3 regions of the Streptomyces sp. NPDC046197 genome follow, and region 1 is predicted to be linked to each of the others. Evidence: riboswitches for the same ligand, from Rfam matches in the RefSeq annotation. Region 1 holds a riboswitch; each other region holds the start of a gene.
What was found. A riboswitch is a leader RNA that binds a small molecule or an ion and turns the genes downstream of it on or off. The one in region 1 is predicted to bind ZMP and ZTP.

Region 1 (9,966 bases):
CTCACGAGAGATACAGGACATGTCTGCTCAAGAACCCTCACACCATCCTCCCCGGCGCATCGGCGTAGTGGCCGAGTCCGTCTCCGGGGAGACGCGGGTCGCGGCGACCCCGGCGACGGTACGACTGCTGCTGGGCCTCGGCTACGAGGTCGTCGTCGAGTCCGGGGCCGGTGAGGCCTCCGGCTTCGGTGACCAGGCGTACGCCGATGCCGGCGCGGGGATCGGCGAGGCCTGGGACGCGGATGTCGTCCTGAAGGTGAACGCCCCCTCCGACGCGGAAATCCGCCGGTTGCGAAAGGGCGCGACCGTGGCCGCCCTGCTCACCCCGGCGCAGAAGCCCGAGTTGCTTCAGGCGCTCGCCGACGCCGGTGTGACCGCCCTGGCGCTGGACGCGGTGCCGCGCATCTCGCGGGCGCAGTCGATGGACGTGCTGTCCTCGATGGCGAACATCGCCGGCTACCGCGCGGTCATCGAGGCCGCGCACGTCTTCGGACGGTTCTTCACCGGCCAGGTCACCGCGGCGGGCAAGGTGCCGCCGGCGAAGGTGCTGGTGGCCGGCGCGGGTGTGGCCGGTCTCGCGGCGATCGGCGCCGCTTCCAGCCTCGGCGCGATCGTGCGCGCCACCGACCCGCGGCCAGAGGTCGCGGACCAGGTGAGGTCGCTGGGCGGCGAGTACCTGCCGGTGGAAGCCGCTCAGGAGGCGAGTACCGACGGCTATGCCAAAGCGACCTCCGCCGACTACGACCGCGCCGCCGCCGAGCTCTACCACGAGCAGGCCGAGGACGTGGACATCGTGATCACCACCGCGCTGATCCCGGGCCGGCCGGCGCCGCGCCTGCTGACGGCCGAGGACGTGGCCGTCATGAAGCCGGGCAGCGTCATCGTCGACATGGCCGCCGCGATGGGCGGCAACGTCGAGGGCACCGTGCCGGGACGGACGGTGGTGACCGACAACGGCGTCACCATCATCGGCTACACCGACCTGGCCTCCCGGCTCCCGTCCCAGGCCTCGCAGCTGTTCGGCACCAACTTGGTGAACCTGCTCAAGCTGCTCACTCCCGGCAAGGACGGGCAACTGACGGTCGACTTCGACGACGTCGTTCAACGGGCGGTGACCGTGGTGCGCGACGGTGACGTCACCTGGCCGCCGCCACCCGTCGCGGTCTCGGCCGCGCCCGCCGCTCAGCCCGCGGCCGCAACCGAAGCGCCCGAACCGAAGCAGTCGAAGCTGACGCCTGCGTGGCGCTTCGCCCTGATCGGGCTCGGGATGCTCACGACGTTTTTGCTGGTGGCTTTTGCTCCGGCGCAACTCGCGGGCAACTTCACCGTGTTCGCGCTGGCGGTGGTGATCGGCTATTACGTCATCGGCAAGGTGCACCATGCGCTGCACACCCCGCTGATGTCGGTGACCAACGCAATCTCCGGGATCGTCGTGATCGGCGCCCTGCTGCAGATCGGGCGCGAGAGCTGGATCGTCACCACGCTGTCCTTCATGGCGATCCTGCTGACGAGCGTCAACATTTTCGGAGGTTTCGCCGTCACCCGCCGCATGCTGTCCATGTTCTCGAAAGGCTGAGCCGAGATGAACTCCCTGACGGCTTCACACGCTGCCGACCTGGTCGCCGCCCTGTTGTTCATCCTCAGCCTGGCCGGCCTGTCCCAGCACCGCACCTCCCGCGCCGGCGTCGTCTACGGCATTGCCGGCATGGCCCTCGCCCTGGTCGCCACCGTGGTTGTGGCGGCGCGGAGCATCACGGCCGGAGCGGTCGCGCTGATCGTGCTGGCGATGGCGCTCGGCGCGGCGATGGGCCTTTGGCGGGCCCGCCGCGTCGAGATGACGCAGATGCCCGAACTGATCGCTGTTCTGCACAGCTTCGTCGGCCTCGCTGCGGTGCTCGTGGGCTGGAACAGCTACCTGGAGGTGGAGTCCCACCCCGCGGCGCAGACTCGGATCGGCGCAGACCTGCTGGGCATCCACCACGCCGAGGTGTTCATCGGGATCTTCATCGGCGCGGTCACGTTCACCGGCTCGATCGTCGCGTTCCTGAAGCTCTCGGCGCGCATCAAATCCCGTCCCTTGATGCTGCCGGGCAAGAACGCGCTGAACCTCGGCGCGATCGCGGCGTTCGCCGTGCTGACCGTCTGGTTCACGATCAGCCCGAACCTGCCCCTGATGCTGGCGGTGACCGCGCTGGCGCTGGCACTCGGCTGGCACCTGGTCGCCTCGATCGGCGGCGGCGACATGCCGGTCGTCGTCTCCATGCTGAACAGCTACTCGGGCTGGGCGGCGGCAGCGGCCGGCTTCCTGCTCGACAACAACCTGCTCATCGTCACCGGCGCCCTGGTGGGCTCCTCCGGCGCCTACCTGTCCTACATCATGTGCAAGGCGATGAACCGGTCCTTCATCTCCGTCATCGCGGGCGGTTTCGGCATCGAGGCGCCGTCCGTCCGCCAGGAGGACCACGGCGAGCACCGCGAGGTGCGGGCCGTGGAGGCGGCCGACATGCTGGCCCAGGCCCGCTCGGTGATCATCACGCCCGGCTACGGCATGGCCGTCGCCCAGGCCCAGCACCCGGTCGCGGAGCTGACGCGGCAACTGCGCGAGCGGGGTGTCGAGGTCCGCTTCGGCGTCCACCCCGTCGCCGGGCGCCTGCCGGGGCACATGAACGTGCTGCTGGCCGAGGCGAAGGTGCCGTACGACATCGTGCTGGAGATGGACGAGATCAACGACGACTTCACTGACACCTCGGTCGTGCTGGTCATCGGCGCGAACGACACCGTGAACCCCGCCGCGACCGAGGATCCAGGCAGCCCGATCGCCGGCATGCCGGTGCTGCGAGTGTGGGAAGCGGAGCAGGTCATCGTCTTCAAGCGCTCCATGGCCTCCGGCTACGCAGGCGTGCAGAACCCCCTCTTCTTCCGCGAGAACAGCAGCATGCTCTTCGGCGACGCCAAACAGAGCGTGGAGGAGATCCTGCACGCACTCAGCACCGACAACCGACGCGAAGCGGCCCCGGCCGCACGCCGGGCGACGGTGGCCAGCCACTGAGTGAGGGCCTGATCCTCGGTTGTCTGTCTCATTTGGGTTGGCCGCCACGCCAGTTGGGGGTGGCTTCGTGGGTGAGGCGGAGGGGCATGAGGTTGATGGCGGCCAGTTGAATCACGGCTGCTGGTCGGTGCGGGTGGGTTTCGTGGTCGCGGGCGAGGCCCCGATGGTGCATGAGCCCGGTGGCGGCCGCCAGCAGGGGACAGACCACCGCCGTGGCGGAACAGCGAGGCGGCCGCGGACGGGGGGAGAGACCGGCGTGGCCCTGATGCCGCAGGACCGGCGCGTGCTGCGGGTGCTGTGGCGGCAGGACCCGGCGGCCGCCCACCACCTTCCCTGGAACTGCGCAACGCCCAGCAGGCCGCGATGAACCAGGCGCTGCGCACGATCCTGTCCGCCCACCGGTTCTGGATCGCCGACGGCCCGTTGGGCGAGGCTCCTCTCGTTCTTGGTCTCACCCGTTCCGATGGGTGAGACCAAGGGCGGTTGTGGTCAGCCGTGTTGCTGCACGGTTGTCAGTGCCCGGAAGCACAATGATGAAAAGTCACTCATCTGGATTAACGGGAGCAGGATGGGCAGACGCCTCGTCCCTACCGCGGTCTTCGGCAGCCCGGACTGCGATGTGCCGGGGACTTCACTGGTAAGAGCAGCTCCAGACGGCACATGATCGGCAGGCCTGCGCCGGTCGGATGCAGCTCATGCCCGGTCGAGCCGAGTTCGGCGCACTGCGCGAGCTTGTCCGCGATGAGCTTCATATGCCTCGACTTCGTGTTCGAAATCCGCACCCTGAGCTTCACCGTGACTGCCTGTCCGGGCACGTACGGCTGTGCGCAGTCTCGGCAGCTGAGCTGTCAGTGGGTGGGCAGGGGGGGGCGCGTCGTTTGAGTTCGGCAAGGTCCCCGTGGAAGACGTCCAGGCAGACCTTGGGGCCGATGCCGGCGACGGTGCCGTCCTCGCTGTACTGCCAGAAGTCCCAGCCCGAGCCGCCGGGCAGCGGGGACGGCTCGGCGGAGCCGGAGTTGTAGCGAGCGAGGCGTACTGGGTACTTTGCCAGGGCTTTGGTACCGCCGAGACAGCCGTCGACGAAGGACCGCCGTGCGTACAGGGCGGGCATCTCACCGGTCGCGGCGCGGACCCGCTCCATGAGTCGCTCACCTGCGGCACGGTCAGGTGGTGCCCGTCCTGGACGCACTGTTCCATGTCCAGTCGAAGGGCCGTCCGCCGCGGTTGTCGTGGTTCTGGTGATAGGTGTCCACGCCGTGCACGGGGTGGCCCCTGGGTCAGACGCCGTCGCGGGCGCAAGGCCGGCGCAGAACAGCCGGACAGTCAGAACGACTACAGCACCGGTGCGACGGGGCTTCGGCATGGTGGCGCCTCCAGAAGGCGGGTGGGCGGGCACCCGGGTAACGCGCGCCGGTGGGCGACGAGGTCACGGTGACCGTGCCGACGTACCGCGGCGGGGGCCGGACGTTCTTGTGACGGCCGGGCGGCGCCGCGGTCCGGCGCTGGTGCCGCTGCCGCTGCCGCTGCCGTCGAGGCGCTCGATGCCATCAGTGATCCACTGCATGTCCGTCACGGACGGGCCCCTGCTGTTGTCGTCGAAGCCGAAGCCGAGCAGCAGATAGCGGCCCTGGACCCGCGGCGAGGGGAACACCACCGCTTCCACGACGGCGCCGGGCCCCTTGTCCGTGCTGACCAGGAGTCGTCGCCGGCGAGGAACGTGACCGCCGCGGCGATCTCCCCGGCCTCCGCGAACCGGCCGACCGGGATGTGCACCAGGCGGCGCGCGGCCCGCTCAAGGTCCTTGGCGAACAGCTCCTGCTCTGGGGAACAGCGGACAGAGGCTCGGGGTCCCCACAGTCGTCCGCGGGGGCTCCGGCGTCGTCAGTGGTGGAACAGTCTGAGGCCGGTGCGGGTGAGCGTGATCTGGTGCTCGCGGCAGGCGTTTTCGACGTCGTCGGACCTGATGGATCCGCCCGGCTCGGCGATGTATTCGACGCCGTGGCGGTGGGCCTGGTCGACGTTGTCGCGGAACGGGAGTGCGCCATCGGAGACGAAGGCGACGCCGGTGAGGCGTTGCCGCCACTGCTCACGCTGATCGGGCGTCAGCGCGTCGGCTGGTGTGGACAGTACCTGCGTCAGGCGCCTGCTCTCGTTGGGGGTGAGGTCGCCCTCGATGAAGCGGATCTGCCAGTTGATGCGATCCTGGCGGCGGATGCCCGGCCGGAAGGTGAGGGCGCGCACGGCCGGGTGGCGTCGCAGCCACCAGTTGTCGACCTTGGCTCCGGCGAGACGGGTGCAGTCGACACGTGACTGCTGGCCGGCGCCGATTCCCAAGGTCATCCCGTCACGCAGGTAGCACACCGAATTGGACTGGGTGTAGCGCATGACCGCCAGCCCCAGCAGCAGGTCGTCCACTGCGGCCTTGGGCAGTGTGCCGACCACGGGGGCGTCGAGCAGGGCGGCGGAGAGCTGTACCTGATCGCGTTCCTGGACCAGGCGCAGGCCGAAGATTTCCCGCGCCTCGAACCGCGAAGGCGTGAACGTCTTGTCTGCCTCCAGGACCAGGAAGCGACCGTCCTTCTTTTTGCTGAGCCGCTCGACTGTGCCCGGCGCGTAGCCGGGCGCGATGATGCCGTCGCACACCACGCTGGTCAGCAGCTCGGCGAGCTCGATGTCGACCGGGTGGGAGACCGCGGCGAAGTCGCCATAGGAGGATTTCGGATCGGCATCCCGGGCGCGCAGGTAAGCGCTGGTTAGGGCGCCCAGGCTGTCGCCGGCGACGCCGTAGAGCCCCGCTGTGACCTCGTCGACGGGTCCGGACACGGCCACGCCGGCGGGCGAGACGTGCTTGAAGGAAGCCGCTGCCGGCCGACCGAGCGACTGGCTCGCTTCGTGCACGAGCTGCCACCCGTTGAGCGCGTCCATCAAGTTGATGAGGGATGGTTGTCCGTGCCGCACCCGGAGCGGCCACCGGCCGGGCGTCACTGGCGCGGCAGGTGCCACTGTCTGGTGCGGATTGGTTCCGTAGCGCAGTTCCATTGTCCTGGCCTCCTCAGCGGGACATCGCTGACGGAGGCGCCCAGGCGGTCGACGCTTGCGTCGGAACATGGCCGCTCCCTGGTGGTGATCCACCCTCGCCAGTTGCGGGCCGGGCCCAACTCTATCGGCAAGCAGTACGACGTGGCCGCTCAGACCGCAAAGACGCAGGGTCAACAAGGCCTTCTCGCGGCAGGTAGCCGCCGAGCGGGAGTTGGCGAGGGTGAACTGACTCAGCGGCCCGAAGTGGGTTTCGAGAAGGTTGGCCCACGAGGCGTAGGTCGGGGTGAAGCACAACTCGACCTTGTTCTTCTTCGCCCAGCAGCGGATGTCGGTGCCCTGTGGGCGGACAAGTGCGCGAAGGTGCCGGCGTTGGCTTCGAGATCGGCCGCCGTATCGGCGTGGGGGCTTCCGGCGAGCAGGGCTGCTTCGGATCACGGGGACGGCCGTCGTGCCGAAGCGCCCCGCACGGGGAAGGCACCGGTCAGTAGGGTGCCGGCGTTGAGGACGGCCTGGGACGCGGCTTCCTCGCCATGCTCCAGCCACCGCATCGGACCATGGTCAGTCGAAGAAGTGGCGGTTCTGACGCACGAAATCGGCAAAACCGACGGCTTCACGCCCCGTGAGGTCGGTGACGGTTGAAGTGACGGTCTCGGCACCACCATCGCGGTAAGCGCGGGCAACTCCTATCAGCGCGTTGACGTAGAACTCCGGCATCCCGCGGCTCAGCATTGCCGCGCGCGCTTCGTCGTCCGGCAGGCCCACGTACCGCACCGGCTTGCCAAGGACGTCGGAAAACTCTTCGGCGGCTTCAGCGTAGGTCAGTGCCTTGGGCCCGGTGAGTTCATAGACGCAGCCGTCGTGGCCATCGGTGGTGAGAACCCGCGCTGCGACACGGGCGATGTCGCCGATGTCGATGAAGCTTATGGGTGCCGTGATCAACGGGAGACTGAACTCCCCGGTCTCGCGGATGGACGGCTGGCGCAGGAAGTTTTGCAGATAGAAGTTGGGTCGCAGGATCGTCCAGGGCAAACCGGCCGCAACCAGCGACTGCTCGACGGGCTGATGCAGCCGGGCGATCGGTGAGAGTCCTTCGTCGGCCCGCCAGACCGACAGCTTCACCACGCGAACACCCACCGCACGGGCGGCTTCCAGCATGTTGAGTTCGTGCGTCGTCTGAGCGGGGCTCGTCGCGCCGAGAAGGAATACGGCGTCGACGCCATCGAGCGCAGGACCGATCGTGTCCGGCATGGCCAGATCGAGCGTCACGGCCCGACCGCCCGACTTGATCACCTGAGCCGTGGTGTGCGGATCACGGTAAGCCGCGCGCGCGGCCACGCCATCGGCATGAAGGAGAGTGAGGAGAGCCGTTCCGACGTTCCCACTCGCGCCAGTCACCAGAATCATCGTCACATCCTCCAGGCGATAGCAGTGACTTCCCAAGAATCAGAACACACTGGGATGGACGCGCGCAGGCCTGTAGTGATCTTCGAGCTGCGGCGTTCAGTGGACGTCCGCCCCAGCAGGTGTCTTTTTCGCTGCGGATGCAGGGCTTCGACGTGGTCGGCGGGTGTCGCGCGCGTTGCTGTGGAGGCCGGAGGCGATGTTCTTCACGCCGTTCATTCGCAGGGCGCCGACGGCAAAATGGCGCCAAGTCGCCAGGGAGCGCGGTGCGTTGCCGGTCTGCAGCTGGGAGGCGTCCTCGGCGAAGGTGATGTCGCGGACGTGGTGCAGGGCCTCGGTCTTCCAGTGGTCGCGGATGAGCTTCGCGAGCTGCGTGGACGTGGCCCTTGGCGGTCACAGCACGGGGAGTGCCTGCTGCGCTGCCGGTGGCACCTGCGGGCGGGGCACAGTCTCCGTCGTCTGCGCCACGGCCGTGGTCTGCGCCCTGGTGGCGGGCGCCACCGGGGGGCCGCCCCGAGCTGGTGGTCTGGCTGCTGCTCGTCCCGGCGGCCGGGCTGCTCGCCACCGTCGGTTTCGCGGTGCGCCGGCCGCCCGAGGCGCTGAGCGTGCCGCTCGCCGCGGTTGTGGGAACGCCTTCGACATCACCTTCGACAGCCGGCTCTCAGCGGTCCGGCAGTAACCGCAACCACCCTGGTTACACGTTCGTTTGACAGACCCGGCCTGCCCGGACTCGGGGGATCTGCAGTGGACCCTCGCACGCGGCACGGGAATCCGCGCTGGCGATCGCCGACGGGAAGCGGCCCGAGGAAACTCGCGTGGGGCAGACCGGTGCCCCTGAACGTGCCGCGGCCGCTGCGACGGACCAGGCTCCGTGCCATGCGGCTGTCCCGTGTACCCGTCAACGTCTCGCCGCAGGTGGCCCGGTCTGGATCTGCGACCGCCCTGACGGAAGTCCTCTTGCCAGCCACGGATCGGTCGATGATGACGGGCAGCAGGGGCATGGAGCCCAGCCCTCCGAGCGCTCCTGATGCGCCGTATGTGCTTCTTTCACGCCCTGCGTGCCCTCCAACTCACCCTGCCTGAAGGTGCCTTGCCCTTCATAACGGATGTGTCGCTGCGTAGTTGGCAAAGAAGCGCAGGTTATCGTGCTGACGAGCCGCCGATGTGCCGATCTTCGTGCCAGCTTGGAGCGGGGCACTGTTGCTTTGGTGTCGCCGATGTAATCACCCGAGCCTCCAAACTTCTGATCCTGCCAGTTCTTCACGGTCATAACGCCGTTCGTTGTAACTGAGCATCTCAATGAGGCCCCGGGCGGTGAGCCGTTGCTGGTTTTCTGTCATGCTGCGGGCATGAGGGATCGGCACTCCTCCAGGGTTAACCCATGTCAGCCAGCCGCGGCCGTCAACCTGAGCCCGGCAGCGGTTCGCGTTGTCTTGGTGCAGGCAGAACGGAACGTCGAGATTTCCGAGTTCGAATGCGCGTATGAGCGCTGATCCCACGTCGCTTCCCAGAGTTAGCGTGTGAGTGATAATTGCCTGAGCCTCTTCATAGATCCCAGAATCTGGAATTCTGGCCGGTTCGATCACCGTCTCTCGCTCGGCTACCGACGCTGCGAATTCTAGGGCGTGAACATTCTCCGTAATCGATGGGATTCTGCTGGCTTCCGCCACAGTCTTAACGATCAGTCGCTCGGTCCCGGAATGGGCAGCGAGCCTCGCGCTCGCCTCAAGCAGCCTGTATGCCCCCAGCCGACTGCGTGGATAAACACCCATGTAGGTGTACAGGACAGAATGCCAGTTAGCATCTCCGAGCCAGTAGTTCGCCAGTGCGCGCAGGGCAGAAATTGCCTCGATATCCTGCTGCGGATTAGTTTGCTGAGCGTAGCTGACGGAAATATCATGCAGTCCGTGTTCGCGGAAGAATAAGCCTTCCAAGATGCTCAGGGCGATCAGCAGGCTCGGCGGGCACAACTGCCCCAGCATGCATCCGCCGAAGCTCTCTAGATGCACCGGTTCACTGATTCTCGCGAGCATCTCACAGCATTCCGCCCATGCGGCCACGGCTTGCGACAGAGGGACGCGACTATAGGGCAGGCAGTAGGAGACAGGACCGCCTTCGGTGGCGTCGATGCCGGCCGTCATCAGTCCCGCAAACAACTCGCCAGGCAATGCCGATCCATGCCTTACCTGCACCGGAAAGTCGTCTCCCGCGATTCCGGCAAGCATCTGGCGAGTCACCGCCGCACCGTGCGCCACCAGCGGGAATCCATTGAGGTCCTCGCCCTTCTCCAGAGCGAGAAGTGCTGAGGCATGGTCGTTCACCCGAGTATAACTGTCAACAGTGATGGTACCTACAGTGGCTGCACTGACTTTGCTGACCGCCTTAAGTCCCGCACGCATCTGATCGACGGTGCCGAACCCCATTCGCGGCTGGACAACCAGTTTTCCTTCATTCGAAGCCTGCCGAATAAACCGGGT
Region 2 (9,966 bases), on a different contig from region 1:
CTCGGTGGCCTGGGCCAGCAGCCCCGCGTACCGGCGTACCAGCGGATCGTGGACGACGTCGTGGTGCGTGGTCGTCGCGCCGATGGCGAGCATGTCGCCGTCCTCGCGGACACCGCGCAGCTCGGGGATCCGGCCGACGTCGACGACGAGCTCGGGGAAGGCCAGCCGCAGCCTGAGCAGCGGCAGCAGGCTCTGCCCGCCGGCGAGGACCTTCGCCTCGTCGCCCGCGTCGGCGAGCGTGCGTACCGCCTCGTCGACGCTTGCCGGACGGGCGTACTCGAATGCGGGAGGGATCATGCCGAGGCCTCCTTCCGTGCCGACCGAACGGCCTCCCAGACCCGCTCGGGGGTACAGGGCATCCGCACGTCGTGCACGCCCAGCGGGCGCAGCGCGTCCACGACCGCGTTGACCACGGCGGGCGTCGAGGCGATGGTGCCCGCCTCGCCGACGCCCTTGACCCCGAGCGGGTTGGAGGCCGCGGGCGTCTCCGTGCGGTCGGTCACGAACTCGGGCAGGTCCGCCGCCGACGGTACGAGGTAGTCGGCCATCGTGCCGGACACCAGGTTGCCCTCGGCGTCGTACACCGCCTCCTCGAACAGCGCCTGGGCGATGCCCTGCGCGAGCCCGCCGTGCACCTGCCCCTCGACGATCACCGGGTTGACCACCCGGCCGACGTCGTCGACGCAGACGTAGGACCGGATCCGGGTCTGCCCGGTCTCGGTGTCGATCTCGACCGCGCACAGGTGGGTGCCGTGCGGGTAGGAGAAGTTCTCCGGGTCGCAGATGTGTTCGGCGTTGATGGTGGGTTCCATGCCGTCCGGCACGTCATGGGAGGTGAACGTCGCGAAGGCGACCTCCTGGATGGTCTTGCGCGCCTCGGGCGAGCCCTTCACGGAGAACACGCCGTCCGCGAACTCCAGGTCGCCCTCGCTCGCTTCGAGCAGGTGGGCCGCCACCTTCCGCGCCTTGTCCACCACCTTCTCGGCCGCCCGGTGCACGGCCGCCCCGCCGACCACCAGCGAGCGCGAGCCGTAGGTGTCCATGCCCTGCGGGGCCGCCAGGGTGTCGCCGTGCACCACCTCGACGTCCTCGAACGGCACGCCCAGCACGTCGGCGGCGATCTGGCTCCAGCAGGTGACGTGGCCCTGCCCGTGCGGGCTGGTGCCGGTGACCACCTCGACCTTGCCGGTGGGCAGCATGCGGATGCTCGCCGCCTCCCAGCCGCCCGCCGAGTACTTGAGGTCGCGCAGCACCCGGCTCGGTGCCAGACCGCACATCTCGGTGTACGTGGACACGCCGATGCCGAGCCGGACGGTGTCGCCGTGCTCGGCGCGCTTGTGCTGCTCGGCGCGCAGCTCGTCGTAGCCGAACAGGGCCAGCGCCTTCTGCGTGGCGGCCTCGTAGTTGCCGCTGTCGTAGGTCAGGCCCGCGACCGTCGTGTACGGGAACTCCTCGTGCCGGATCCAGTTGCGCCGTCGTACCTCGACCGGGTCCAGGCCGACCTCGGCGGCCAGCTCGTCCATGGCCCGTTCGATGGCGTACGTGGCCTCCGGGCGTCCGGCGCCGCGGTAGGCGTCGGTCGGGGTCCGGGTGGTGAACACGCCGGTGCAGGTGAAGTCGTAGGCGTCCATCTTGTAGATCGCCGGATACATGAAGGCGCCCAGGATCGGGATGCCCGGGGTGACGAGCATCAGGTAGGCGCCCATGTCGGCGAGCAGCTCGACCTTGAGGCCGAGCAGCCTGCCCTCGCGGGTCGCGGCGATCTCGACGTCCTGGATCATCCCGCGGCCGTGGTGGGTGGCCAGGTAACCCTCGGAGCGGGACTCGGTCCACTTCACCGGCCGTCCCAGCCGCCGGGCGACCGCGAGCACGACCGCCTCCTCGCCGTACACCTGGAGCTTGGAGCCGAAGCCGCCGCCCACGTCCGGGGCGACCACGCGCAACTTGTGCTCGGGCACGCCGGTGACGACCGAGAGCATGATCCGCAGGATGTGCGGGATCTGCGTCGCCGAGTACACCGTGTACTCGCCGGAGGCGGCGATCGGGGTGACCACGACCGCGCGTGGCTCCATGGCGTTGGGAATCAGCCGCTGCTGGTGGTAGCGCCGCTTGACGACGACCTCCGCGCGCTGCTTCACCGTCTCGTAGTCCGCGCCGGTCTTCAGCGGCCAGACGTAGCAGCGGTTGGTGCCCTTGTCGGCGTGGACCAGCGGGGCGTCCTCGGCGAGGGCGGCCTCGAGGTCGAGGACCGGGGGGAGGGGCTCATAGTCGACCTCGATCGCCTCCAGCGCGTCGGCGGCCGTGTACCGGTCGCGGGCCACCACGACCGCCACCGGGTCGCCGGCGTGGCGCACCTCGTCGACCGCGATCGGCGGATGGTCCGGCAGCACCATGTCCTCGGTGACGGGCCAGCCACAGGGCAGCGAGCCGAGGTCCTCGGCGAGGTCGCGGCCGCTGAACGCGGCGACCACGCCGGGCCGCTCCAGGGCGGGGGAGACGTCGACCCGTTCGATGCGTGCGTGAGCCATGGGGCTGCGCAGGACGGCGAGGTGCAGCAGCCCGGTGACGCTGATGTTGTCGGTCCAGTTGGCCTGCCCGGTGATCAGCCGGGCGTCCTCCTTGCGCAGCCGGGCCCTGCCGACCTCGCGTTCGACTGCCTGGTCGGTCATGCCGTGACCTCCTCCGCAGGCGTGCTCCGTTGCGCGGAATCCGTCTCGTCCGCGGCGGCGAGCACCGCGCGGACGATGTTCTGGTAGCCGGTGCAGCGGCAGAGGTTGCCCTCCAGGGCCTTGCGCACCTCGTCGGAGCCGGGGTGGGGGTTCTCGCGCAGCAGATCGCGGGCGGCCATGATCATTCCGGGGGTGCAGTATCCGCACTGCAGCGCGTGGTGCTCGTGGAAGGCTCGCTGCAGCGTCGTCCACTGCCCGTCCCGGGCCAGCCCCTGGACGGTGGTCACCTCGCCCCCGTCCGCCTGCACGGCCAGCACCGCGCAGCTCTTGACGCTCTCGCCGTCCAGTTCGACCGTGCAGGCCCCGCAGTTCGAGGTGTCGCAGCCGATCGGGGTGCCGGTCAGGCCGAGACGGTCGCGCAGATAGTGGACCAGCAGGAGGCGGGGTTCCACCTCGTCCTCGTAGGCCGTGCCGTCCACCGTGACCGAGATGTGGGTCATGTGCCCTCCAGAAACCGTGCGGGCGTGAGTGGGGAAATCAGCAACCACGAATCAGCAACCACGTGATGTACGTCACTCTAGGTCCGGGTCCTGGGGGCGGCGAGCGCTACGGCGGGCTTTTGTTGAGCGTTAATCCATCGCCTGTGCCGGTCCGGCTCTGCTGCACTGCCCGTGATCCGGCCGTCACCCAGCGGGGAGCGCCGATGCACACTGCGTCCATGTCCACCCCGGTCCGACCGAGCGGCTGCTGCACTCCGCCGGGCTGATCGACGAGATCGGCAGCGTCGACGTGCTCGATGCCGTACGCCTTCTTCAAGGCGGTCGGGGCCACCGTGCGGGAGGCCCTCGGGCAGGGCCTGCACGGCCAGGGGGTGTCGTTCGGATCACCGCGGACCGGGCCGCGGCGCATGGTGCCCGAGCGGTCCCGCACCGATCACAACCCGCTGAACGGAAGGAATACCTGCTGAACGGGACGCGCCGGGTGGGCGGTGGAGAGGGCGGTCAAGGTCGTGGCTGGACCTTGTGCTGGTTGCCCGGTGCCCGGCCCGCGGAAGGTCCGGTCCAGTCGGCCTGCACATGGCCCAGGCGTACCCGCTGCGGGTGGTCGCCCACCGGCACGGACACGGTCTTCTGCCCGGTGGCGAAGTCGGTGGCGGTGACCTGGCCGGCGCCGCTCTCGGAGACGACGCAGTCCTTGCCGTCACCGCTGGCGGTGGCCCAGGAGGGCTTGGACGCGGGGACGAGCGGCCCCTCATGCAGGGTCGCGCGGTCGACGACGGTGGCGTAGTCGTCCATGGTGCCCGCCACGCACAGCCTGGTGCCCGAGGGATTCATGCACGTGCTCGTTCAGAGTGAACTTACTGAAAAGTAAGGAACGGTCGCCTTCTCCACAAGACCGCGTACACGACAAAATTGTCCGTGGGTGGACGAGGGAGGGGACCGTGACGGGCAGGCTGAGAGCGCCGACCGGCCGCTACGGGGGCAAGTCCGCCGCGCAACGGCAGGCCGAGCGGCGGTGCCGTTTCCTGCGGGCCGCGCTCCAGTTGTTCGGCGACACGCCCGGCTTCCGCTCCACGACGGTCGCGGCGCTCAGCGAGGCCGCGGGGCTGTCGACGCGTCAGTTCTACGAGGAGTTCCGCACCCTGGAGGACGTGCTGGCCGCCCTCCACCTCCAGGTCAACGACTGGGCCGAGCAGGCGGTCCTGGACGCGCTCGCCGAGGCCGGGGACCTCCTGCCCCTCGCGCAGCGGGTCGCCACGCTCTTCCGCGCCTACGCCGCCAGTGTCACCGCCGACCCGCGCCGGATCCGCATCACCTTCGTCGAGATCATCGGGGTCAGTCCACGCCTGGAGGAGCAGCGCCTGGCCCGCCGGTCGCGCTGGGTCGACCTCATCTGCGCCGAGGTGCGGGCCGCCGCCGTCCGCGGGGAGGCGGCCCGGCGCGACTACCGCATCGCCGCCACCGCCTTCCTCGGCAGCGTCAACGGCCTGCTCCACGACTGGAGCGCCGGGTGGGTGGACGCGTCCCTGGACGACGTCGTCGACGAACTCGTCCGCCAGCTCCTGGGCATCCTGCGCCCACCGGGCTGGAGTCCTTGAGCGGTCCAGGGGGTGTCCGGGGCCCGTCCGGGCCAGGGGTCCGCCCGGGCCGGATCCGGGCGTCGACTCGAACGGGGGCGACGAGCGTCACAGCGACGGGTGTGACGTTCCTACGGGTGCCGGACACGAACGGGACATGAGCAACGACGAGGACTTCGCCGCTGCCTATCGCGCGTGCTACTGGGCGGTCAGCCGCTATGTCGCGCGGCGACTGGACGGCCGGGCGAGCGAGGTGGAGGAAGTGGTGGCGGAGGTGTTCACCGTGGCGTGGCGGCGCCGGGCCGACCTGCCGCCGTCCCCGCTGCCGTGGCTGTACGGCGTGGCGCGCAACTGCCTGGCGAACGCGGTACGCGGCTACGGACGGCGCCGCCGGCTGGTCGACCGGCTGGGCCACGAGCAGACCGCACACGGCCGGCACACGGTGGCCGGCCCGGACGCGGAGCTGCCGGGCGCCTGGGTGCACGAGGCGCTCCTCCGGCTCTCCCCGGCCGACCAGGAGGTACTGCGCCTGACCGCGTGGGAGGAACTCGACGTCGACGAGGTCGCCGTCGTGCTCGGCTGCGGCCGCCGGGCGGCGGCCATGCGGCTGCACCGCGCCCGCCGCCGGCTGAGAGCGGAGATCGACCGCATGCGCCCCCCGCTCGTCACCTCCACCAAGGACCACGGCCATGACTGACGAACTCGAACTGCTGCGCCGCGCCAACCCCGTACCCGCGGACGGCCCCCACTTCGGCGACGGCCCCCTCGACCACCGTGCCGAGCGGCACCTCAACCGGCTGCTGCGCGAGGAAACCCCGAGCCGCCGTCCCCTCCGGAAGGCCGTCTGGGGGCTGGCGGCCACGGCCGTCGTCGCCGCCACAGTGTCGGCACTGCTGCTCTCCGGCCCGAGCACCGCGCCAGCCGTCGCCGCCCCCCGCCCCCTGGTGGTGCAGGCCGGCTCCACCCCCGTACCCCTGGACCGGCTCGCCGAGCGCGCCCGGGCGGCCGCCGCCGACGGCGCGCCGGGCCTGCGCAAGGGCACCCACGTGCAGTCGTGGAGCCTCGGCATGGAGGACGACAGGCCGCCGGTCACCCTGCCCGAGGAGCGCGTCGTGCGATGGCGGGCCGACGGCAGCCGCACCGAACTCGTGGTCGCGACCGACCCGCGCCACCCGGGCCGCCCGGTCCTCACCGACGAGGGCGGCGCGGCGCGCCGGGTCGCCGACGGCCATGTCCTCAGCGACCGGACCTACCCGCCGAGTTGGAGCGACGCCCCGCCCGAGTCGTCGCCGCCGCACGACCCAGCACACCTGCGCGCCTATCTCGCCGAGGTGGCGCACAGCACTTCCCCGACCACCACCGAACTGCTCGACGCCACGGCGGAGTTGCTCGACCACTGGACGCTCGGGCCGCGCGAGTCCGCCGCCCTCGCCGGGCTGCTGGCCGACGGCGGGCACCTGCGACCGGTCGGCCGGGTCACCGACCGGCTCGGCCGCCGCGGTCAGGCCTACGTCCTCGACGCCCCCGGCATTCGCCGGATGCTGATCATGGACCCGGCCACCGGGGCAGTACTGGGACTGGAGACGACCTTCACCACCGCCGGGCCCGAGTACGGCGTCCAGGCCGGGGACGTCATGCAGTACAGCGCCTGGATGCGCTGATCACACCCCGAGCTGCCGGGCGGCCGCGGTGACGGTCTGCTCCAGCAGCGTGGCGATCGTCATCGGACCGACGCCGCCCGGCACCGGGGTGATGAGCGAGGCCCGCTCCGCGGCGGAGTCGAAGTCGACGTCGCCGATGGTGCCCGGGTTGTACCCGGCGTCGATCACGACGGCGCCGGGCTTGATGTCCTGGCCGCGGACGAGCCGCGGCCGCCCCACGGCGGCGACGACGATGTCCGCCTCGCGGACGGCGGCCGACAGGTCGTGGGTGCGGGAGTGGCAGTACGTCACCGTGGCGTCGCGGGCAAGGAGCAGCATGCCGACCGGCTTGCCGAGGATGGCGCTGCGGCCCACGACGACGGCCCGCTTCCCGGCCGGGTCCACCTCGTACGCGTCGAGCAGCCGCAGGATGCCTCCGGGGGTGCAGGACACGAAGCCCGGCAGACCGAAACTCATCGTGGCGAACGAGGCGAAGGTGACGCCGTCGACGTCCTTCTCGGGCGCGATCGCCTCGAACGCGGCCCGCTCGTCGATGTGCTCGCCGACGGGATGCTGCAGCAGGATGCCGTGCACGCCGGGGTCGGCCGACAGGGACGTGAGCGTGCCGACCAGCTCCCGCGTGGTGGTCGCGGCCGGCAGTGCCACATGGCGCGAGGCGATGCCGGCCCGGCGGCAGCGGTTCTGCTTCATCCGGACGTAGGTGACGGAGGCGGGGTCCTCGCCCACCAGCACCGTCGCGAGGCAGGGCGCCGTTCCCGTGCGCTCGGTGAGGGCGGCCGCCTTCTCGGCGGTCTCCTCGACGATGCGGCGGGCGAGCGCGATGCCGTCCATGAGCCGGGCCTGGGACATGATCCACTCCCTGAGCGGTTGACGGGATCGCCCAGGCGCGCGGCATTCGACTCTGCGTGGGCCGCTCCCCGGTGGTGCTCCACCTCAGCGCCAGTCACGACCCCGGCCCACCTTAACCGAGCAGGCGCCCCGATCAGGACGCACGTTCGGGGTCGCGGGGCCGTCGCAGGTCCTGACCGCAGGGCCCGGTCATGGTCAACGCGCAGGCAGAGTCGGGTGGTTGGCCGGTCTTCTGGGGCGCCGGTCTTCTTCTGGGGCGCCGGTCTTCAGGGGCGCCGGTCTTCAGGGACGTACGGGCGGATCCGGTTCAGCGATGCCGGCCATGGCGCGGTCTCAGCGCGCGCGGCGTCAGAGCACGTGGCGTCCGAGTACTCGGCGTCAGAACGCGTGGCGTCAGAGCGCGCGGACGGGGCCGCGCCGCCCGCAGCATCGCCCGCAGCACAACGGCGGACGCCAGCCGGCGTGCCGCGGTGGCCGGCCCCGGCCGCCCGAGCAGTGCGGAGCGCGATCGTCCCAGGCCCGCCCGGGCGGAGAAGGACCAGGTCAGCCGGGAACTGACCTGGAACCTTGCCGCCTTCCTGCCTACTCGTCCCATGCCTGGATCAGAATCTGGTCGGTGATCTTGCCGTTGCGCAACGAGATCATGGACTCGGCGAGGACACGGACGCCGTCGGGGTATTCGCAGGACTCGACGTACGCGGCGTGGTCGCCCTGTACGACGCAGGTCTCCAGCTTGTGCCTCATGTCGCGGCTGTAGACGTCGTCGAGCAGGGAGCGGATCTCGTTCCGGCCCTGCAGGATCTTCGGGTGACTGGGCTGGGTGTTGCGGTCCACTATGCGTATCTCCGCGTCGTCCGCGTACAGCGACAGGAGCGTGGACGCCGTGTCTGCCTCGATGCCGCGGCGCAGCGTTTCGGTGTTGAAGGCGGGGCTTGCCGGGGTAGCCATGGTGACCTCCTACGAGGGCCGCGGGCCCGGGGAGGAACGGGCCGCGACAGCCTCACCTTCGAGGCTCCTCCGCCCCGGCGGGCTCGGCAAGCGCAGCCCGGGCGTCAGTCCGCCGTCGCCAGGAACTGTGTCGCGGCCAGCTCCGCGTACAGCGGGTCGGCGGCCACCAGGTCGCGGTGAGTGCCCACCGCGCGGACGCGGCCCGCGTCCATGACCACGATCCGGTCGGCCATGGTCACCGTCGACAGCCGGTGCGCCACCACGAGGACGGTCGTCGCACGGGCCACGTCGGCCACGGTGTCGCGCAGCGCCGCCTCGTTCACCGCGTCCAGCTGCGAGGTCGCCTCGTCCAGGAGCAGCAGCCGCGGGCGGCGCAGCAGGGCGCGGGCGATCGCGACCCGCTGGCGCTCCCCGCCCGACAGCTTGGTCCCCCGGTGCCCGACGAGCGTGTCCAGGCCGCTCGGCAGCCGCGCCACCAGACCGTCCAGGCGCGTCGTCTTCAGCAACCGTTCCAGGGCGCCCTCGTCCGCATCCGGGTTGCCCAGCAGCAGGTTGTCCCGCAGCGAGCCCGACAGGACCGGCGCGTCCTGCTCCACGTAACCGATGGCGGAGCGCAGTTGGGGCAGGTCCCAGTCGGCCAGGCTCCGGCCGTCGAGGGTGATCGCTCCGGACTCGGGCTCGTAGAACCGTTCGATCAGCGAGAAGACCGTGGTCTTGCCCGCCCCGGACGGTCCGACGAACGCCGTCATGCCCTGGGCGGGCACCGAGAAGGTCACACCGTGGTGGACGTACGGCAGGTCGACGGCGTAACGGAAGCGGACGTCCACGAAGGCGAGCGCGGCCGGCCGGGCGCCGGGGGAGGGCAACGGCGCGGGCCGGCACGGGGGTTCGGCGGGCAGCCGCAGCGCCTCCTGGATGCGCGCCAGCGCCGCGGCGCCCGTCTGGTACTGCGTGACGGCGCCGACCACCTGCTGGATCGGCGACATCAGATAGAACACGTACAGCAGGAACGCCACCAGGGTGCCCACGCCGATGGCTCCGGTCGCCACCCGCGCCCCGCCCACCGCGAGCACCGTGATGAACGCGATCTGCATCGCCAGACCGGCCGTGTTGCCCGCCGCCGCCGACCACTTGGCGGCGCGCACGCTCTGCCGCCACGACTCCTCGGCCGCCGCGTGCAGCGTGTGCTCCTCGCGGTGCTCGGCGCCGGACGCCTTCACGGTGCGCAGGGCGCCCAGCACCCGCTCCAGCGAGGCGCCCATGACGCCCACCGCGTTCTGCGCCTGCCGGCTCGCCCGGTTGATGCGCGGCACGATCACCCCGAGCACCGTGCCCGCGAGCAGGATCACCGCCAGGGTGACCCCCAGCAGCACCACGTCGACCAGGCCCATCATCACCACCGTCGCGACCAGCGTGAGCCCGCCGGTACCGAGTCCGACCAGCGACTCCGTGGTGACCTCCCGCAACAGCGTGGTGTCCGAGGTGATCCGGGCCATCAGGTCGCCCGGCTCGCTGCGGTCGACCGCCGGTATGCGCAGCCGCAGCAGATACGACGACAGGGCGCGCCGGGCGCCGAGCACCACCGACTCGGCGGTGCGGCGCAACACGTACGAACCCAGCGCACCGATCGCCGCGTTGGCGACGACCAGGGCCGACATCGCCACCAGCGCACCCGTGACGGCGCGGTCGTGCGCGAGGTCGTCGACCAGTCCCCGCGCCACCAGCGGCAGCAGCAACCCGGTGGCCCCGGTGACCAGCGAGA
Region 3 (9,966 bases), on a different contig from region 1:
GATGTCGGCGCTGCGGCACCTGCCGCGCGCGGTGTTCCGGCGGCTGCCGCTGTAGCCGGGGCGCCGCCACCCGCCCGGTGGCCGCGGCCGCGCCGTGGCGGGTGTCAGCCGGTGGGCAGCGAGTCGCGGTCCGCGTGGGCCGGCTGCGGGGGGACCACCGTACGGCCGCCGAAGGTGAACTCCCGCAGCTTGCGCCACACCCCGTCGGTGCCCTGCTCGTAGAGGGCGAAGCCGGTGCACGGCCACTCGGCCTCGAAGTCGGCGAGTTCCGCGAAGGCGCGGTCCATCGCCGCGTCGTCGATGCCGTGCGCCACCGTCACATGCGGGTGGTAGGGGAACTGGAGTTCACGCGCCACGGGTCCGGACGCGTGGCGGACCTGCTTCTGCAGCCACGCGCACGCCTCGGCGCCCTCGACGACCCGCACGTACACCACCGGCGACAGCGGCCGGAAGGTACCGGTGCCGGACAGCCTCATCACGAAGGGGCGCCCGGCCGTGGCGACCTCGGTCAGGTGCGCCTCGACGGCCGCCAGGTCGGCGGCGTCGACCTCGGTCGGCGGCAGCAGGGTGACGTGCGTGGGGATGCCGTGAGCCGCGGCGTCGCCGAAGCCCGCGCGCCGCTCCTGGAGCAGGCTGCCGTGGGGCTCCGGGACCGCGATCGACACGCCGATCGTTACGGTCCCCACGTCGTCTCCTGTCGTCGTGTCTGTTTGGTTCTCAGCGGTTCTCGGCCGTTTCGTCACAGCCGTCCGGCTATCGACTGTACGACCACCGCCGCCTTGTGGGCAGGCGCAGCCATAGTGATGTGCAGCGCTCTGTCCCAGGTACGTGCGTGCGGTGGTGCGCCTCGGTGCCCGTCAGTGCTTCGCGGGCAGGAAACCGACCTTGTCGTACGCCTGGGAGAGGGTCTCCGCGGCGACCGTGCGCGCCTTCTCCGCGCCCTTGGCCAGGATCGAGTCCAGCGTCTCCGGGTCGTCCAGGTACTGCTGGGTCCGCTCCCGGAACGGCGTCACGAACTCGACCATGACCTCGGCGAGGTCGGTCTTGAGCGCACCGTAGCCCTTGCCGGTGTACTTCTCCTCCAGTTCGGTGATACCCGCGCCCGTGAGCGTCGAGTAGATCGTGAGGAGGTTGCTGACGCCGGGCTTGGTCTCGGGGTCGAACCGGATGACGGTGTCGGTGTCGGTGACCGCGCTCCGGACCTTCTTGGCGGTGGCCTTCGGATCGTCGAGGAGGTTGACGAGGCCCTTCGGCGTGGAGGCCGACTTGCTCATCTTGATCGACGGGTCCTGCAGGTCGTAGATCTTCGCGGTCTCCTTGAGGATGTACGGCCGCGGGACCGTGAAGATCTCGCCGAAGCGGCCGTTGAAACGCTCGGCGAGATCGCGGGTGAGCTCGATGTGCTGGCGCTGGTCCTCGCCCACCGGCACCTCGTTGGCCTGGTAGAGCAGGATGTCGGCGACCTGCAGGATCGGGTACGTGAACAGGCCGACGGACGCCCGGTCGGCGCCCTGCTTGGCGGACTTGTCCTTGAACTGGGTCATGCGGGACGCCTCGCCGAAGCCGGTGAGGCAGTTCATGACCCAGGCCAGCTGGGCGTGCTCGGGGACATGGCTCTGAACGAAGAGCGTGCAGCGGTCCGGGTCGAGCCCGGCGGCCAGCAGCTGGGCGGCGGCCAGCCGGGTGTTGGCGCGGAGCTCCTCCGGGTCCTGCGGGACCGTGATCGCGTGGAGGTCGACGACCATGTAGAACGCGTCGTGGGACTCCTGCAGGGCCACCCACTGGCGGACGGCGCCGAGGTAGTTGCCGAGGTGGAACGAGCCTGCCGTGGGCTGGATTCCGGAGAGCACGCGGGGTCGGTCAGTCGCCATGTCTTTCATTGTCTCAGAGAGCGCGGGGGGGTCGGTGCGTGGGGAACTGCGGACCGTGGTGGGCCGATCGCACCCGCGCCGCGGGGCCGCACACCCATGCGGCCCCGCGCCCCTGCGGGCCGGCTCAGCCCAGGTCGATCTCCGGGTACAGCGGGAAGCCCGCCACCAGGTCCGTCGCCCGCTGGGCGATCTCCTCCGCGGTCTTCTCGTCCAGGACGTGGGCGGCCTTGGACGGGGCACCCGACTTGGTCGTGCCCGGCTGTGTGGTGGTCAGGACCCGGTCGATCAGGCCCGCCACCTCGTCCATCTCGGCGGTGCCGAGGCCGCGCGTGGTCAGCGCCGGGGTGCCGATGCGGATGCCGGAGGTGTACCAGGCGCCGTTGGGGTCGGCCGGGATCGCGTTGCGGTTGGTGACGATGCCGGAGTCCAGCAGCGCCGCTTCCGCCTGGCGGCCGGTGAGGCCGTAGGACGAGGCCACGTCGATCAGGTTCAGATGGTTGTCCGTGCCGCCGGTGACCAGGGTGGCGCCCCGGCGCATCAGGCCTTCCGCGAGGGCCCTGGAGTTGTCGACGATGCGCTGGGCGTAGTCCTGGAAGGAGGGCTGCCGGGCCTCGGCGAGGGCGACGGCCTTGGCCGCCATGACGTGCGGGAGCGGACCGCCGAGGACCATCGGGCAGCCGCGGTCGACCTGGTCCCTGAGGGAGTCGTCGCACAGGACCATGCCGCCGCGCGGGCCGCGCAGCGACTTGTGGGTGGTGGTGGTGACGATCTGGGCGTGCGGGACCGGGTCGAAGTCGCCGGTGAGGACCTTGCCCGCGACCAGGCCCGCGAAGTGGGCCATGTCGACCATGAGCGTGGCGCCGACCTCGTCGGCGATCTCGCGCATGATCCGGAAGTTCACCAGACGGGGGTAGGCGGAGTACCCGGCGACGATGATCAGCGGCTTGAACTCGCGGGCGGAGGCGCGCAGGGCCGCGTAGTCGATCAGACCGGTGGCCGGGTCGGTGCCGTAGGAGCGCTGGTCGAACATCTTGCCGGAGATGTTCGGGCGGAAGCCGTGGGTGAGATGGCCACCGGCGTCCAGGGACATGCCGAGCATGCGCTGGTTGCCGAAGGCTCGGCGCAGCTCGGCCCAGTCGGCCTCGGAGAGGTCGTTGACCTGGCGGACACCGGCCTTCTCCAGGGCCGGGGCCTCGACCCGCTGGGCGAGGACGGCCCAGAAGGCGACGAGGTTGGCGTCGATGCCGGAGTGCGGCTGGACATAGGCGTGGGCGGCGCCGAAGAGCTCCTTGGCGTGCTCGGCGGCGAGCGACTCCACGGTGTCGACGTTGCGGCAGCCGGCGTAGAAGCGGCGGCCGACGGTGCCCTCGGCGTACTTGTCGCTGAACCAGTTCCCCATCGCCAGGAGGGTGGCCGGGGAGGCGTAGTTCTCGGAGGCGATCAGCTTGAGCATCTCGCGCTGGTCGGTGACCTCCTGGCCGATGGCGTCGGCGACCCGCGGCTCCACGGCGCGGATCACGTCGAGGGCGGCGCGGAAGGCGGTGGACTCGGTGGAGAGGGGCTGCTCTGGCATGGGGACCTCCGGACGGCGTGTGTACAGCGTTCACGGTTGGCCCAGGCGCACGGCTCACAATCGCTTGTCTCCGGGCCGCTCCCCGATGGTCGGTCCCATCCCAAGCGCGCCAGTCACGGCCCGTTGATCAGCCTACCGGGCGTGCCGGACGGGGAGTCTGCCGCGTCCGGCATGCGAGCGAGGATAGGAAGGGGGTGACCCTCATCCCCGGGAGCTGCCGTGACCACTACGGAAGACCTCATCGCCGCCGCCGACGCCCACAGCGCGCACACCTACCACCCGCTGCCGGTGGTGATCGCCACCGCTGACGGGGCCTGGATGACCGACGTGGAGGGCCGCCGGTATCTCGATCTGCTGGCCGGCTACTCGGCGCTGAACTTCGGGCACGGCAACCGGCGGCTGGTCGAGGCGGCCAAGGCGCAGATGGAGCGGGTGACGCTGACCTCGCGGGCGTTCCACCACGACCTGTTCGGCGCGTTCTGCGGGCAGCTGGCCGAGCTGTGCGGGATGCAGACGGTGCTGCCGATGAACACGGGTGCGGAGGCGGTCGAGACGGCCGTGAAGACGGCCCGGAAGTGGGGCTACCGGGTCAAGGGCGTGCCCGGCGAAATGGCGAAGATCGTGGTGGCGGGCAACAACTTCCACGGGCGGACGACGACGATCATCAGCTTCTCCACCGACCCGGAGGCGCGGTCGGACTTCGGGCCGTACACGCCGGGGTTCGAGATCGTGCCCTACGGGGACATGACGGCGATGCGGTCGGCGGTCACGGAGAACACGGTCGCCGTGCTGCTCGAGCCGATCCAGGGGGAGGCGGGGGTCCTGGTTCCACCGGCCGGCTATCTGGCGGCGGTGCGGGAGCTGACGCGGGAGCGGAACGTGCTGTTCGTGGCCGACGAGATCCAGTCGGGGCTGGGCCGCACGGGCCGGACCTTCGCCTGCGAGCACGAGGGTGTCGTACCGGATGTGTACGTGCTGGGGAAGGCGCTCGGGGGCGGGATCGTGCCGGTGTCCGCGGTGGTGTCGTCGCGCGACGTGCTCGGGGTGTTCCGGCCGGGCGAGCACGGGTCGACGTTCGGCGGGAGCCCGCTGGCGTGCGCGGTGGCGCTGGAGGTGATGGCGATGCTGCGGTCGGGCGAGTTCCAGGCGCGGGCCGCGGAGCTCGGTGAGCACCTGCACCGGGAGCTGGGGCTGCTGGCCGGCACCGGGCGGGTGACGGCGGTTCGCGGGCGCGGCCTGTGGGCGGGCGTCGACGTCGACCCGGCGCTCGGCACGGCCCGGGAGATCTCCGAGAAGCTGATGGACCGGGGCGTCCTGGTGAAGGACACCCACGGCTCGACGATCCGGATCGCCCCGCCCCTGGTGATCAGCAAGGAGGACCTGGACTGGGGCCTGGACCAGCTGCGCGGGGTGCTGGGCGGGTAGGGCCTGTGCGGCGGATCGGGCCCGCTCCGAGCCGGGGGTTCGCCTTCAGAGGATCACGTGCGGCAGGAAGCGGGCGTACTCGTCCGTGACCAGGCCCGCGGACTCACGGATGCCCAGGCCCGCGGCCTCGCCGTCGACGACCCAGGCGCCGAGGACGACGTGGTTGCCGTCGAAGGCGGGCAGGGGGGCCAGGGCCTGGTAGCAGCAGGGCTCGTCGCGGACCACGGGGTCGGTGCCGGGCCCGTGGACGGTCACGCCGGCTCCCTCCCTGCCCAGCAGCGGTTTGGCGACGTACCCGGTCGTCGCCGCCAGCCCGCGCGGGCCGTCCAGGTGGGCGGGCAGCAGGTTCGGGTGCCCGGGATACAGCTCCCACAGGATGGCCAGGAGCGCCTTGTTGCTGAGGAGCATCTTCCAGGCGGGTTCGATCCACAGGGTGCTGCCGGTCCCGCCGCCGTTGTCGAGGGTGTCGAGGACGTGGCCGGCGAAGCGGTCGGTGGTGAGCCATTCCCACGGGTAGAGCTTGAAGATGCTGCGGATGAACCGGAGGTCGTTGTCCACGAACCGCCCGGACAACGTGTCCCAGCCGATCTCCTCCATCGAGATCCAGTCGGTGTCGAGCCCTGCCTGCTCGGCGGTCTCCTTCAGGTAGGCCACCGTCATGAGGTCCTCGCCGAGTTCGTCGGCGCTGGAGTGCGCGAAGTGGAGCGGGCCGGGCGGCAGCAGCGGGGCCTGCTTCTTCCAGGCGGCGACGAGGCGTTCGTGGAGGGAGTTCCACTGGTCGGCGCCGGGGAAGCGCTCCTCCATCCAGAACCACTGGGGCGAGGCGGCCTCGACGAGGGAGGTGGGGGTGTCGGCGTTGTACTCGAGCAGTTTCGCCGGGCCGGTGCCGTCGTAGCGCAGGTCGAAACGGCCGTAGAGGGAAGGGAGGTCGGCCCGCCGGTGCCATGCCTCGGAAACCGCCTCGGCCAGGCGCGGGTCGGTGATGCCGAGGTCGGCGAAGCGGTCGGCGGTGACGATGTGGTCCGCCGCCGCGAGGCACATGCGGTGGAGTTCCCCGACGGCCTCCTCCAGCGCCTCCACCTCGGGGAGGCCGAAGACGTAGTGGGCGCTCTCGTCCCAGTAGGGAAGGAGGGAGCCGTCGGGGTGGCGGGTGAGGGGGTAGATGAGCCCCTGTGCCTCCACGGTCTGCTGCCAGCCCGGCCGGGGTTCGATCGTTCGCCGTTCCATGTCTGCCGTCTCTGCCGTCTCTGCCGCCTGTGCCGTCCTGCCTGTGCCGCCTGTGCCCGTCCTGCCTGTGCCGCCTGTGCCGCCTTGGGCCCTCGTCAGCCGCCGGAGCTGCCCTTGCCACCGCCGAAGCCACCGCGGTGGACGCCGCTGCCGTGGCCACCGCTCGAACCGCCGGAGCCGCCCGAGCCCTTGCGGGGCGTGGTGAAGGAACCGCCACTGATCCAGCCGCCGTTCTTCCTGCCGCCGTAGTACCAGGTGCCGTCGACGGCGGTCTTGGCGGACCTGCAGTTCTTGTCGGAGACGATCCGGTAACCCCTGGCCGCGGTGTAGCTGTCGCGGTCGACGCAGCGCTGGTCCGGTTCGGAGGAGCAGGCGGTGAGTGCGGCTGCGAGCAGCCCCATGCCGCCGAGTACGACCGTGCCCGAGCGAAGCCGCCGGTGTGCGTCCCCCATGTCCCGCATGTCCCGTCTCCCGTTCTCCCCGTTGGACGTGCCCTCGGTCGACCGGTCCTTCGCCGGTTGCCGGCAGAAAGACTAGAGACAGGTGAGAACCGGTACCCGGTCGGGCCGCGGATCTAGCGCTCCCCTACAGTCGCTTCGTGCTGTTTGGAATGGTGTGTGCGCTTGGTGCGGCGGTTTGTTTCGGTACGGCGACGGTGCTCCAGGCGGTCGCCGCGCGAGCCGCCGGCACGGGCGGCGGCTCGGACGCGGCGCTGTTCCTGCGCGCGGTGCGTCAGTGGCGGTACCTGGCGGGGCTGGCGCTGGACGGCCTCGGGTTCCTGCTGCAGATCATTGCGCTGCGGTCGCTTCCGATCTACGTGGTCGGCGCGGCCCTCGCGTCGAGCCTCGCGGTGACGGCGGTGGCCGCCGCCCGGTTGCTTCGGGCACGCCTGAGCGGGGTGGAGTGGAGCGCGGTCGGCGTGGTCTGCGCCGGGATGGCGATGCTGGGGCTGGCCTCGGGGGCGGAGGGCAGCCGGGAGGGGTCGCCGGTGCTGAAGTGGGCGATGCTCGTCACCTCGGTCGCGGTCCTGGTGCTGGGCGCGCTGAGCAGCCGGCTCGCGGGCCGCGGGCAGGGACTGCTGCTCGGGCTGGGGGCCGGATTCGGGTTCGGCGTGGTCGAGGTCGCGGTGCGCCTGATCGACTCGCTCACCCCGTCGGTCCTGCTCACCAACCCGGCGACGTACGCCCTGGTCCTCGGCAGTGTCGGCGCCTTCGTGCTGCTGACCATGGCCCTGCAGCGCGGCGCGGTGACCACGGCCACCGCGGGCATGGTGATCGGGGAGACCATCGGGCCCGCGGCCGTGGGCGTGGTGTGGCTCGGCGACCGCACGCGGGAGGGCCTGACCTGGCTCGCGGTGGTGGGCTTCGCGGTGGCGGTGGCCGGGGCACTGGCACTGGCCCGCTTCGGGGAGGCCCCGGTCGAGGAGGCGTGACGGCGGCGCCTCACGGCAGCACCCGGCACAGCGCGTCCAGCGCACCCGCCCAGGCGTGGTCCGGTGGGGTGCCGTAGCCGACGACGAGGGCGTCCAGCGGTTCGGTGGTGGCCCGCGGGTGGCGGAAGCGGGAGAGGCCGTGGACGGCGAGTCCCTGCCAGGCTGCCGCCCGTACCACCGACGACTCGGTGCCCGGCGGCAGCTCAAGGACGGCGTGCAGTCCGGCGGCGATGCCGGTGACCCGGATCCGGGGCGCTCGCTCCGCCAGAGCCCGGACGAGGGCGTCGCGGCGGCGCCGGTACCGCAGGCGGGCGGCGCGGATGTGCCGGTCGTAGGCGCCCGAAGTGATGAACTCCGCGAGGGTCAGCTGGTCCAGGACGCCGCCGGACCAGCCGCCGGCGCGCCGGGCGGCGACCACGTCCGGGAGCAGGGAGCCGGGCAGCACCATCCAGCCCAGGCGCAGCCCGGGGGCGAGGGACTTGCTGACGGTGCCCAGGTGGATCACATGCTCCGGATCGAGGTCCTGCAGCGCACCCACGGGCTGGCGGTCGTAGCGGAACTCGCCGTCGTAGTCGTCCTCCAGGACCAGCCCCCCGGTGCGGCGGGCCCACTCGACCACGGCGGCGCGGCGGCGCGGGCGCAGCACCCCGCCCATGGGGAACTGGTGCGCGGGGTTCAGCAGCACCGCAGACACCCCGGCGGGCACGTCGGGTCGGGTGCCGAAGTCGTCGAACGGCAGCGGGACCGTGCCCAGGCCGGCCTGCTCCGCGATCGTCCGGTGCACGTCCAGGCCGTAGGCCTCCACAGCCAGCGAGTCCAGTCCGCGCCGGGCGAGGACCTCGCCCAGCAGCTTCAGTCCCTGGGCGAAACCGGAGCACACCACGATGCGGTCGGCGTCCGCGCGCACGCCGCGCGCCCGGGAGACGTAGCCGGCGAGCGCGGTGCGCAGTTCGACGCGGCCGCACGGGTCTCCGTAGCCGAGGGCCTCGTTGGGTGCCGACGCGAGGGCGCGACGGGCCGCCCTGAGCCACTCCGTACGCGGGAAGGAGGCGAGGTCCGGGGTGCCCGGCGTCAGGTCGTACGCGGGGCGGCCGGGCTCGCGCCGGGGCTGCGCCGACCGGCCCGGAGCCCCGGGCACCGCCCTCCCCCGCCGCCCGCAGGGCGTGGGAGGCGCCCCCGGGGCCACCCGGGTGCCCGAGCCCTGACGGGCGGTGAGCCAGCCCTCGGCGACCAGGTCGGCGTAGGCGTCGGCGACCGTGTTGCGGGCGATGCCCAGGTCGGCGGCGAGGGAGCGGGAGGAGGGCAGCCGGGTGCCGGGAGTCAGGCGGCCGGTGCGGACCGCTTCGCGCAGGGCGTCGGTCAGTCCGCGGCGCACCCCCGGACCGGTCGGTTCCAGGTGCAGGTCGACGCCGAAAGTGGCCCATGTTCTCGCCATGGAAATGGACCATACTCCTGGGCTGCCTCGCCCCTAGGGTCGAATCATGACCAGGAACGACGACACCATGACAAGCGAATTCGCACCCGAGCAGGCCCCCAGGCTCGCCTGGGCGCAGCACGCCCCCGAGGTCTACAAGGCGATGGTGCGGCTGGAGGCGGCCGCCGGGCAGGGGCTGGACGCGCGGCTGCGGGAGCTGGTGAAGATCCGCGCCTCGCAGCTCAACCGCTGCGCGTTCTGCCTCGACATGCACACCAAGGACGCGCTCGCGGCGGGTGAGAGCGTCGAGCGGATCGTGCAGCTGAGCGCGTGGGGGGAGTCGCGGCACTTCTACACCGAGAAGGAGCTCGCGGCTCTCGAACTGACCGAGACGGTCACAGTCCTGACGGACGGCTTCGTGCCGGACGAGGTGTACGAGAAGGCGGCCAAGCACTTCGACGAGGCCGAGCTGGCTCAGCTCATCGCCGCGATCGTGGTGATCAACGCGTGGAACCGGTTCGGGGTGACGACCCGCGCGGTGCCGGGCCACTACCAGCCGGGCCAGTACAGGTGAGGACCGCGGTGACGCGTACGGACCGGAGGTTCCCGGCGTGAGCAAGGTCGAGGAGTTCCGTGCGCTGCACCGCAGCCGTACGCCCGGGGACCCCTTGGTCCTGCCCGGCCCCTGGGACGCGGCGAGCGCCCGTGTGTTCGTCGAGGCCGGGTTCCCGGCGCTGGCCACGCCCAGTGCGGGGGTCGCCGCCTGTCTCGGGTACGAGGACGGGGCGACGCCGGCCGGCGAGATGTTCGCGGCCGTGGCACGGATCGTCCGGGCGGTGGGCGTGCCGGTGTCGGCGGACGTCGAGGGCGGGTACGGGCTGGCGCCCGGGGAGCTGGTGGAACGGCTGCTGGAGGCCGGCGTGGTGGGGTGCAACCTCGAGGACTCCAACGGGGGTGTTCTCAAGGACCCGCACCGGCACGCCGACTGGCTGGCCGAGGTCCGCCGGGCCGCGGCCGGCCGGCT

Region 2: linked by a shared signal. The riboswitch ahead of AB0A61_RS14000 (bifunctional 5,10-methylenetetrahydrofolate dehydrogenase/5,10-methenyltetrahydrofolate cyclohydrolase) and the one ahead of AB0A61_RS32100 (phosphoribosylaminoimidazolecarboxamide formyltransferase) in region 1 are both predicted to bind ZMP and ZTP.
Region 3: linked by a shared signal. The riboswitch ahead of AB0A61_RS04545 (glycine hydroxymethyltransferase) and the one ahead of AB0A61_RS32100 (phosphoribosylaminoimidazolecarboxamide formyltransferase) in region 1 are both predicted to bind ZMP and ZTP.

What each region holds. Positions count from the first base shown of each region.
Region 1 covers NZ_JBEYZY010000031.1:68,758-78,723, reverse strand. Annotated here, with positions in the region: gene AB0A61_RS32135 (Re/Si-specific NAD(P)(+) transhydrogenase subunit alpha) at 20-1,576, shown strand; gene pntB (Re/Si-specific NAD(P)(+) transhydrogenase subunit beta) at 1,583-3,049, shown strand; partial or broken gene AB0A61_RS32125 (IS5/IS1182 family transposase) at 3,078-3,224, opposite strand; gene AB0A61_RS32120 (hypothetical protein) at 3,347-3,520, shown strand; gene AB0A61_RS32115 (GH25 family lysozyme) at 3,840-4,190, opposite strand; gene AB0A61_RS32110 (hypothetical protein) at 4,476-4,712, opposite strand; partial or broken gene AB0A61_RS32105 (short-chain dehydrogenase) at 4,745-4,867, opposite strand; gene AB0A61_RS32100 (phosphoribosylaminoimidazolecarboxamide formyltransferase) at 4,931-6,157, opposite strand; ZMP/ZTP riboswitch at 6,120-6,204, opposite strand; gene AB0A61_RS32095 (SDR family oxidoreductase) at 6,647-7,492, opposite strand; gene AB0A61_RS32090 (methylaspartate mutase) at 8,713-9,966, opposite strand, start outside.
Region 2 covers NZ_JBEYZY010000008.1:138,399-148,364, reverse strand. Annotated here, with positions in the region: gene AB0A61_RS14040 (xanthine dehydrogenase family protein subunit M) at 1-297, opposite strand, end outside; gene AB0A61_RS14035 (molybdopterin cofactor-binding domain-containing protein) at 294-2,669, opposite strand; gene AB0A61_RS14030 ((2Fe-2S)-binding protein) at 2,666-3,169, opposite strand; gene AB0A61_RS14025 (hypothetical protein) at 3,276-3,485, opposite strand; partial or broken gene AB0A61_RS14020 (hypothetical protein) at 3,671-4,003, opposite strand; gene AB0A61_RS14015 (TetR/AcrR family transcriptional regulator) at 4,111-4,767, shown strand; gene AB0A61_RS14010 (sigma-70 family RNA polymerase sigma factor) at 4,904-5,443, shown strand; gene AB0A61_RS14005 (CU044_5270 family protein) at 5,436-6,407, shown strand; gene AB0A61_RS14000 (bifunctional 5,10-methylenetetrahydrofolate dehydrogenase/5,10-methenyltetrahydrofolate cyclohydrolase) at 6,408-7,256, opposite strand; ZMP/ZTP riboswitch at 7,279-7,364, opposite strand; gene AB0A61_RS13995 (nuclear transport factor 2 family protein) at 7,839-8,204, opposite strand; gene AB0A61_RS13990 (ABC transporter ATP-binding protein) at 8,309-9,966, opposite strand, start outside.
Region 3 covers NZ_JBEYZY010000002.1:395,064-405,029, reverse strand. Annotated here, with positions in the region: gene AB0A61_RS04560 (decaprenylphospho-beta-D-erythro-pentofuranosid-2-ulose 2-reductase) at 1-55, shown strand, start outside; gene AB0A61_RS04555 (2'-5' RNA ligase family protein) at 105-686, opposite strand; gene trpS (tryptophan--tRNA ligase) at 858-1,871, opposite strand; gene AB0A61_RS04545 (glycine hydroxymethyltransferase) at 1,996-3,444, opposite strand; ZMP/ZTP riboswitch at 3,477-3,571, opposite strand; gene rocD (ornithine--oxo-acid transaminase) at 3,664-4,869, shown strand; gene AB0A61_RS04535 (glutathionylspermidine synthase family protein) at 4,915-6,096, opposite strand; gene AB0A61_RS04530 (hypothetical protein) at 6,192-6,548, opposite strand; gene AB0A61_RS04525 (hypothetical protein) at 6,707-7,528, shown strand; gene AB0A61_RS04520 (PLP-dependent aminotransferase family protein) at 7,539-8,963, opposite strand; gene AB0A61_RS04515 (carboxymuconolactone decarboxylase family protein) at 9,010-9,516, shown strand; gene AB0A61_RS04510 (isocitrate lyase/phosphoenolpyruvate mutase family protein) at 9,554-9,966, shown strand, end outside.